3 regions of the Flavobacterium notoginsengisoli genome follow, and region 3 is predicted to be linked to each of the others. Evidence: riboswitches for the same ligand, from Rfam matches in the RefSeq annotation. Region 3 holds a riboswitch; each other region holds the start of a gene.

Region 1 (3,283 bases), on a different contig from region 3:
TTGAGAGATTTGTATTATTCCGGCGAAAAAATCACAAAGATTCGAGGAGTGTTCTCCGATAATTTGAGTTATGTTTTTAATAGATTTTCATCAGAAGAGGTCTCGTTTTCTTCGGTTTTAAAAGATGCAAGTCTTTTGGGACTGATGAAGTCAAATTTTAAAGAAGATTTATCAGGAAATGATACAGCACGAAAGCTTCTAATATTGGCAAGGGAAATAGGAAAAGATTTCGATTTTTCGGATATTCAGATAAAACCTTTTATTACGGAAGAACATTTGGAAAAAAATGGAGTACTTAATAAAGAGGCAATCGACAAATCTTTTAAAATTGCTAAAATTACACAAGCAGAAAATCATGTTTTGCGATATGTAGGTGAATTTGATTTAGAGAAAAACAAATTAGAAGTCAAATTGATTTCTGAACTGGCAAGTTCTCCAATCGGACAATTAAAAGGTTCTGATACCATTTTTGAAATTTACACACAATCTTATGCTGCTGTTCCAATTGTAATTCAGAGTGCGCCGCCATGTAAACAGGCAATTTCGAGAGGAATAATAACAGATATTCTAAAAGTTGCGGAAAGAATTAGAAATAAAGAGGCTGTTTGGTCTTAAATTCTCTCAAAAAAACTAAAAATATAACTGATGTTCTTTGATAAACTGATTTGTAAATGGAGTTTATAAGCCTAAAAACGGATGTTTTATGATTTTTTTAGTCAAAATTATCTTTCATTTTATTTTGTAAGATGTTTTTTAACGTTAAAAACAACTTTTTTAACGAATTTTGTAATTAAATTCCTGAATTTCATTTGTGTAATAAAAAAAATAGTTGCATATTTGTTGTACCCAAAAACTACTAGAAATCAAATGAACTTAAAAGTCAACAAAATGTTTTGTGCCATTTCGGTTAATACCGAGGCCGGGTCGCCTATTGCTTAAAATTGTAAGAAACACAATATAGTAGTAAAAGCCTCCCAAAGAACATTGGGAGGCTTTTTAATTATAAAAAAATGCAGAATTTAAATATACAATATAAATCACAGATGAATAAATCCTTACAGATGAACAAGATGTTTGCTGTCGCACTTATTTGCGTACGCGCATCGGTCTGTTGATACTAAAAGTATAAATGAGTTTAAAAACTTAAACCCTTTTGGTATCTAAAAATCCAAAAGGGTTTTTTTATTCCCGAAAGGGGCTTAACACAAATATAAAAGAGAAATAAAGATTATAAAACGCAACTTAACTAAACTTAAATATCATGAGCACATTGAACTACTTAGCAGAAAAAATTTCAAATTTGAAAAACAGAAGGACAAGAAAAAATAATCCGCCACCGCCAACAAATGAATTGGCTCACCCGAGATTCGGAATGAACGAAACGGATAAAAATGCTGAAAAAAAAGCACCCAACTCTTTATTGTTTTTGATGTATTCAAAAGAAAATGAAACGCTTTTTATCTAAACTAAAAAGTGACATAAACTAGGGTAAAACCTGCTTAATTTTACTGGGCATTTTTGTTCGGTAAATTTTTGCGTATAATAGTTTTTGCTAAAGTAAGTCTCAGAAATTTAACAAACACTTTTAGATAAAATTTGTTTGTTTAAGAAAATAGTAGTTAATTTGCACCGTTAAGTTCAAACACGTATTGAAATGTTATAAAGAAAGGACGAGGGATTAGACCCGATGAATCCTTAGCAACCCTTCGGTAAAACGAAGAAGGTGCTACATTCTACCACGCCAAACGTGGAAAGATAACAACAAGAATTTTTTTCTAGTTTACTCTAGTTTTTTCTTTCTAATATTTCCATATACAAATCAGATAATACAACAGATTTGAAATTGGAAAATATACCAAACAACCCTATTATAATTCAGGAATTCATCACAGAAAGTGGTGCGTCTTATCATTCTATACCTTTACATTTTACATTAGCAGGCCAGCCTTTGTATAATGCGCCAATTGTTTTGGTTAATCATGCCTTGACAGGAAATTCGCAAGTTACCGGCGAAAACGGTTGGTGGAATGATTTAATTGGAGAAGGAAAAACTATCGACACTTCAGTTTATACCATTTTAGCTTTTGATGTTCCTGGAAATGGAACTAATTCTTTTCTAATCGAAAATTATCTTGATTTTACAGCAAGAGATATTGCAAGAATATTTATTGAAGGAATTAAAGCTCTAAATATAGAAAAGCTTTTTGCCGTGATCGGAGGTTCAGTTGGCGGCGGGATTGCATGGGAAATCTTGGCTTTAGAACCTAATATTACAGATAATCTTATTCCGATTGCGAGCGACTGGAAATCTACAGACTGGCTTATTGCAAATTGTTTTCTTCAGGAGCAGATTCTAAATAATTCTTCAAAACCAATTGAAGATGCCAGAATTCACGCCATGTTATGTTATCGTTCGCCAGACTCATTTAAAGAGAAATTTCAGCGCACCGTTAATCAGGATCTTTTGATTTTTAATATCGAAAGTTGGCTGGCGCATCACGGAAAAAAACTACAGCAAAGATTTCAGTTGTCTTCTTATAAATTAATGAATCAGTTACTTAAAACAATTGATATTACTAGAAATAGTGAAAGTTTTGAAAACTTATTGTCAAAAACAACAGCTTCAATTCATATTGTAGGGATCAATTCAGACTTATTTTTTACGGCCAAAGAAAATGTCGAAACCTATGAAGAATTAAAGAAATTTAAAGACAATGTTTTCTATAGCGAAATTGTTTCGGTTCACGGACATGACGCTTTTTTAATCGAGTACAAACAATTAGATCATTTACTTGCCGACATTTTTAAGGCAGAAACAATAAAGAAATAAAATGAAAGTATTAAAATTTGGAGGTAAATCGTTAGCAAACGGAGAAGGACTTAACAAAGTTGTTTCAATCATTTCTGATAAAGTAAGTCAAGGTGAAAAGATTGCCGTTGTAGTTTCTGCACGCGGAAATGCTACTGACGAATTAGAATTTATCTTAAGTATTGCTGCTAAAAATGGCAGTTACAAAGAATTATTAGAGAATTTCAAAAAATATCAAATATCAGATTATCCGCAGGTTGATTTGTCTGAAGAATTTAATGTCTTAGACAAACTTTTTGAAGGAGTAAGTTTAATTGGTGATTACAGCAAAAAAATCAAAGATCAGATTTTGTCAAAAGGAGAATTGCTTTCGGCTAAATTATTGACGGCTATTTTATTAGAAAAAGGAATTCCTGCCAATTTTGTCGATACAAGAGAATTATTGAAAACTGATTCTAAATTTGGTGATGCACA
Region 2 (3,283 bases), on a different contig from region 3:
TTAGGAAGTTTTGAGCCTCGTAAACCGCTTATCGAAGATATCGAGTTTTATGAAGATAAAGGAGTAAAATATTTCATCAAAAATCCGGAGAAATTCAGAGATAAAAGAGTTGTAATTGCAGGAGGAGGAGATTCAGCATTAGACTGGTCAATTTTCTTAGCAAACGTAGCTTCAGAAGTAACTTTAATTCACAGAAGAAATGAATTCAGAGGAGCTTTAGATTCTGTAGAAAAAGTACAGGAATTAAAATCAGCAGGAAAAATCAAATTGATCACGCCAGCTGAGGTTATCGGAATCAATGGAGCAGAGCACGTAGAGTCATTAGACATCGAAGAAAACGGCGCACACCGTAAAATCGAATGTGACTATTTCATCCCACTTTTCGGATTAACACCAAAATTAGGTCCAATTGGAGACTGGGGATTAGAAATTGAGAAAAATGCTATTAAAGTAAACAATGCATTAGATTACCAAACCAACATTCCGGGAATCTTTGCCATTGGAGACGTAAACACATACCCAGGAAAATTAAAGTTAATCCTTTGCGGTTTCCACGAAGCAACTTTAATGTGCCAGGCCGCATACGGAATCATCAATCCAGGTAAAAAATACGTATTAAAATATACAACAGTTTCAGGAGTAGACGGTTTCGACGGAACTCGTAAAGAAGCTCCAAAAGCAGTTGTTAAGGCGATTGTTTAATCTGAGGTGCTGAGGTTCTAAGGGACTAAGGTTTTTATATACAAAGCTCAAACTTGTTATCAAGTTTGAGCTTTATTTTTTAGAAAACACGTAAAAACATAGCCAGTGGTTTCAACCACTGGAACGCAACGAATAGACATATCGCATTACTGCAACATATAAACACAACGCATAATCACAACACATAATCACAACACGTTTCCCGTGGTTAAAACCACGGGCTATATTTGAAAAACAAAAGCCAAACTTTAACCTTAGAATCTTAGCGCCTAAGTCCCTCAGAACCTTACAAAAAAAACATTTGCAAATCGAAACCCTATTTCATACCTTTGCACTGTTCTTAAAATTATTGTTCGTTATCACGAAAGGCGGAGGGATAGACCCGATGAAACCTTAGCAACCCTTTATCATAAAGAAGGTGCTAAATTCTACTTTATACGACATTTTCCAGTATTAAAGATAGATAACACAAATACATACTCGTATTTCTCAAAACTTTTCTCGATAACATATAATATTTACTGAAACAGATTCTGTATCAGGAGCGAATCATTGGCGCATTTTTGCAGTCAGTAGTTCCCGCTTTTCGTTGCAATCATTTTGCTTTTTAAAGAAAAAATCAAAATAATTTCCACTTCAATCGGGGCTAAAGAGCCAGCAATAGTGCACTTTTGGAATTAATATGAATAAAAATATCGAAGGTTAAACCCGACAGGTTTTTAAAACCTGTCGGGTTTAAATCGGAAATAGAATTAAATAAAAAAACTTAGCATCTTAGAACCTTAGTATCTCAGAAGCTAAAAAAAGAAGCCATGGCAATAACAATTCAAGAAGCAATAAAAAAAAATATCCTAATCCTTGACGGAGCAATGGGAACAATGTTGCAACGCTATAATTTCTCAGAAGAAGATTTCAGAGGAGAGCGTTTCAAAGATTTCCCGCATCCGTTAAAAGGAAACAACGATTTACTATCCCTAACACAACCACAAGCAATCCGCGATGTACACGCCGCGTATTATGAAGCAGGTGCTGACATTGTAGAAACCAATACCTTCTCAGGAACGACAATCGGTATGGCCGATTATCATATGGAAGATTTGGTTTACGAGTTAAACTATGAATCGGCAAAAATCGCAAGACAAGTAGCCGATGAGTTTACCGCGAAAAACCCAGAAAAACCACGTTTCGTTGCCGGTTCAATCGGACCGACAAACCGTACAGCAAGTATGTCACCAGACGTAAACGATCCAGGTTACAGAGCGGTAACGTTTGACGATTTACGAATTGCATACAAACAACAAGCAGAAGCTTTAATGGACGGTGGATGCGATTTGCTTTTAGTAGAAACAATTTTCGATACCTTAAACGCAAAAGCTGCGCTTTTTGCAATCGAAGAAGTAAAAGAAGAACGTAATCTGGATATTCCAATCATGGTTTCAGGAACGATTACTGATGCTTCAGGAAGAACACTTTCTGGACAAACAGTTGAAGCATTTTTGATTTCAGTTTCTCATATTCCGTTATTAAGCGTAGGATTCAATTGCGCCCTCGGAGCCGATTTGTTGAAACCGTATTTAAAAACATTAGCGCATAACACAAGCTTTAATGTTTCGGCGCATCCAAATGCAGGATTGCCAAATGCTTTTGGGCAATATGATGAAACTCCAGAACAAACACAAGCATTTATTAAAGAATATTTAGAAGATAATTTAATCAATATCATCGGCGGTTGTTGCGGAACAACTCCAGACCATATTCGATTAATGGCTGAGGTTGCTAAGGATTATAAGCCGAGAGTTGCGCCTGTTTTTTCTTAATTAAGGATTAATACCATGAATAAATTAAAAATAATATCAGTTGTATTTATACTTTTTGGTTTGTTTGGCTTCAGAAGTGAAAAATCTTCATTAAAATTTACAAAAGAAATTCCATCTGATTTTTATTTTACAATTAATAATGGTGCAACTGACAGTTATAATTCTCAATATAATAGCTTTTACAGAGATTATCATGATGGAGAAAAAACTATTAAAGTAGAATTGACAAGAGAAGAAAAAGAAAAGATATATGAATTCGTTTTAAGGGTTAAATTTTTTGAAATGCCGATTTTGTTTGAACCGAATGCTAATGATACAAAATGGATTACAAATCCTAGTTTTCAAGAGAGCATTGTAGTTTTCGCAAATGGAAATAAAAAACATGTAAGTTACTATACGGGTCATACCAGTGAAATGAATGAAAAGAAAGCAAAACCTTTTTTAGATTTATATAAAATGATTTGGGAAATTCTTTATAAAAAGAAAGAAATTCAAGAATTGTCAAAATCAGATTACGAATATAGATAATAGAAGTAGGAAAGCAATTTCTTATGAAACCGAATCTGCGTGAGGGATAGAAGTGAAAAGCCCACAGCCTGACGAAGGAAGAGCGAGGACTTGTAACGGATAGCCCGACCCGGAGGGACACGCCCAAAATAATAAACATAAATACCTACAAGGTTTTAAAAACTTTGCAGGAAAGAAGATAGAATAAAAAAACTCAGAATCTAAGCATCTTAGAATCTCAGTAACTTAGAAAGAAA
Region 3 (3,283 bases):
AGCATTATATCTTCGATTGGCACGTATAATCTTCCGCTGGCAACCCAATCTGCATAAACCAGATTTTGTTCTCCATAAACCGATTCAAAAGTATGATCAATTCCTACTGTATTTTCTCTAAACTTAGAGAAGTAACACTCTAATTCAATTGGCTCTGTTGTTGTCTCAATAGCATTCATTTCCTTATCATTTTAAATTAACTATATTCTATTACTGTTTTTATTAAATTTTTCCTCTTTATTTGTCATCCTGACGAAGGAAGGATCACACAAGAGGCTCCACAATCAGAATCGACAATCTTGGTCGAGTTACGTGTGTGATCCTTCCTTCGTCAGGATGACAAGATTGGGTATTTTTTTATCAAATCTTTTTTTCTAAAAGCGATTTTAAAGTCGATTGTAATTCTTCTCCCTGAAGATTTTTGGCTACAATTACTCCGTTCGAATCCACTAAATAATTTCCAGGAATCGCTCTGATTCCATACAATTTTGCAACGGCGCTGTTCCAGAAAAGTAAATCTGAAACGTGCAACCAGTTCAAATGATCGTCCTGAATTCCTTTAATCCAGTTTTCTTTCTTTTTATCCAAAGAGATTCCAACAATGTTAAATCCTTTATCATGAAATTCTTTGTAAGCCGCCACGATATTTGGATTTTCTCTTCGGCAAGGACCGCACCATGAAGCCCAAAAATCAACTAAAGTGTAGCCTTTTAAGTTTTCATAAAAACGAATTGGTTTTCCATTCGGGTCATTTGCTGTAAAATCTGGCGCTTTTTTTCCAACCACTAATCCGTCTAAAACTAAAGCCAAATCTTTTAATTCTTTTACATAAGTGGTATTTTGCTGTGTTTTATCAAGAAGCGCAATGTTTTGTCTAATTTGTTCAGGCGACAATCTGTACGACCAGTTTCTGTACAACACATAAGCCGAAACAATAGATTTAGGATTATCAGTAATGAATTTACTGATTTCTATATCTTTCGATTTTTTATATGTCTCAAATAAATCCTGTGAAACTGAACCTTCAACTACAGAATTGCTGTAGTATTTCTTCGGGTTTAATTTTACATCAATTGGTCCTTTTTCAAGAAAAACATATAAAGGACTGCTTTCTGTATTAACACTTAAACCATATAATTCAGGCGTTTTTACTTTAGTTTTAAAACTAAAATTTCCGTCTTTCACTTTTACCGAATCAATTGTGGTAAACATTTTATTATGGAATTTTTGCAGATAAACATATTGAGCAACGGTATCTACAACCGTTCCTTTTAATTGTAAATTACTTTCCTGCGCCTGAGTTTGTAAAGCACCAAAAAGCAGTGCAAAACTTAAGATTATTTTTTTCATTTTATTTTGATTTTTAGTTTAAGATTGGATAAAAGTTTTCCTTAGACCTATTGAAAAAAGGCCTTTAAATGTTGTTTTAAAAAAGTATGGGAGAATTTTACTTGCGGCGCATTCGAAAGAAAGCAAGACTGTTTTCTTCGAACATTAAATTTAAAAGTTCATAAGCGGCATATAAAGTTGAGTCTGTTTTCATTTTAAAAAATAAAAGTTTTAAACTTAGATGAACTTATTCAGATTTTGAGGAAATCTTTTTCTTATCTGTCCGCCGCAGCGGAAGGATTTAGCACCTTATTCGGTAACAGGTTGCTAAGACGTCAATGGGCCTATTCCCTCGGTCTTTCTGGATAAGTATCATTCAGAACTTTTCTGTGATGCAAATATATATATTAATTCTATCAAATTAGTAGTATTTAATAATATTTTTTTCAATTTTATTTAAATTGAAAAACAAAAACATTTATAAGAACCTAAAAAACAACTATTTAATTCAAACACAAATTGTAGTTTCATTTTATTTTTATGAAAGAAATTCTTAAAAATCAGTAGTTTTATTGCACAAAAAAACTCATTCCGTTTTTGAAATGAGTTTCTAATTTTGAATCTGCTTATTTATTCTTTCTCTTTTTTGCACTTTCTGTCTGCAGTTTAACGCTGTCTTTCTGAACTCCTTTTGAAGGTGTATAGGTCGAACCGTCTTGGACACTTTCTCCTGGCCCGGTTCCTGTACCTGCTGTACTTTCAACTCCTTCTTTTTTCATATCCGTAATTTGAATACTTTTCGCTGCTGGCGACGTACCGCCAGAACTAGTACTGGTCACTTCGGTTGAATCTCCAGATACTTCTGTAGAATCATTTGTTTTTTGCACCGTATCAACAGGCACCGAATTAGTATCTATTTTATCGCTGTAACCATCATTTTTTTTACAAGAAGCAGAAAATAATCCGATCATAATTAGCAAAAAAACGACTTTCAATTTCAATAAAGCTTTCATAATAAATGTTTTAAATATTTATAAAAGCGAAGTAACTATTTTTAAAACGGCTTATTTTATAGTATTTCTAATAAATTTTATATAACAGCAATTGATTTATTATGGAATAAAATAGGACTTTACGAAAAGTATCGAACCAAAAGAATACGCTTAGGAGAAAGGAAATCTTATAGAAACCCTATTATTATTCACAGCAAAGCTCCAGTGGAGGGACATCCTTTTACAACAACTGTATATTTCGCTCCGCTGGAACTTACTAAAAACTATCTAATTTGTTTTATTAAAAACGAAGCTTTTCATTCCGTAGGAATGTTTCATTGGTAACAAAAAAAAGCCCGTAAATCGAAATTTACAGGCTTTTTTACACTAATAAATAATTTAAAAAGTAACTAATTTCACTCCCAAAGTAAACCATCTTGAAGGAAGAGGCACTGCTCCTACTTCGTAATAAGTCGCATTGAATATATTCTGCGCATCTGCAAAAATGGTAAACTTATGAATGGACTGACTTATTCTAAAATCATTTACCCAGTAAGAAGGCCCTGTAATTCTTTCGTTGAAACGGGTTGCAAACAACACAGAAAAATCTTTGTATTGGTAATCTATTGTATTGGTAATTTGATGTTTTAAAGAAGAAATAAGGTACTTCGAGTATATTTCGGTTCTAGAACTTTTAAACTCAGAATCCAAATACGTATACGCTAAAAGAATATTCAAACGAGAATCTTTAGAAAAATCAAATCTGTAAGTACCACGCAGATTGATTCCGTTTGTATTTAAATCTCCTGTGTTCTGACTCTGCCACGGTACTGTTGTCGCGTTACGCATCCAGTCGATATAATTGTCAATTTTTCTGTAGAAATAGTTCGCATTAAAACTCAATGTTTTTTTGTTGTATTTAAAACCAATTTCACTCTGAAAAGCATTTTCTGAATCTAAGT

The links. A riboswitch is a leader RNA that binds a small molecule or an ion and turns the genes downstream of it on or off. The one in region 3 is predicted to bind S-adenosylmethionine.
Region 1: it holds a riboswitch for S-adenosylmethionine, as region 3 does, so the genes downstream of both, ACFS3A_RS22955 (alpha/beta fold hydrolase) here and ACFS3A_RS11800 (redoxin domain-containing protein) in region 3, are expected to answer to the same signal.
Region 2: it holds a riboswitch for S-adenosylmethionine, as region 3 does, so the genes downstream of both, ACFS3A_RS22880 (homocysteine S-methyltransferase family protein) here and ACFS3A_RS11800 (redoxin domain-containing protein) in region 3, are expected to answer to the same signal.

Annotation. Positions count from the first base shown of each region.
Region 1 covers NZ_JBHUOT010000012.1:204,183-207,465, reverse strand. The annotation lists gene ACFS3A_RS22965 (aspartate kinase) at 1-615, shown strand, start outside; gene ACFS3A_RS22960 (hypothetical protein) at 1,262-1,465, shown strand; SAM riboswitch class I at 1,655-1,762, shown strand; gene ACFS3A_RS22955 (alpha/beta fold hydrolase) at 1,838-2,830, shown strand; gene thrA (bifunctional aspartate kinase/homoserine dehydrogenase I) at 2,832-3,283, shown strand, end outside.
Region 2 covers NZ_JBHUOT010000012.1:186,482-189,764, reverse strand. The annotation lists gene ACFS3A_RS22885 (NAD(P)/FAD-dependent oxidoreductase) at 1-702, shown strand, start outside; SAM riboswitch class I at 1,056-1,172, shown strand; gene ACFS3A_RS22880 (homocysteine S-methyltransferase family protein) at 1,515-2,519, shown strand; gene ACFS3A_RS22875 (hypothetical protein) at 2,535-3,047, shown strand; gene metH (methionine synthase) at 3,283-3,283, shown strand, end outside.
Region 3 covers NZ_JBHUOT010000004.1:323,363-326,645, reverse strand. The annotation lists gene ACFS3A_RS11805 (aminotransferase class V-fold PLP-dependent enzyme) at 1-179, opposite strand, end outside; gene ACFS3A_RS11800 (redoxin domain-containing protein) at 361-1,350, opposite strand; SAM riboswitch class I at 1,602-1,701, opposite strand; gene ACFS3A_RS11795 (hypothetical protein) at 1,956-2,342, opposite strand; gene ACFS3A_RS11790 (TonB-dependent receptor plug domain-containing protein) at 2,721-3,283, opposite strand, start outside.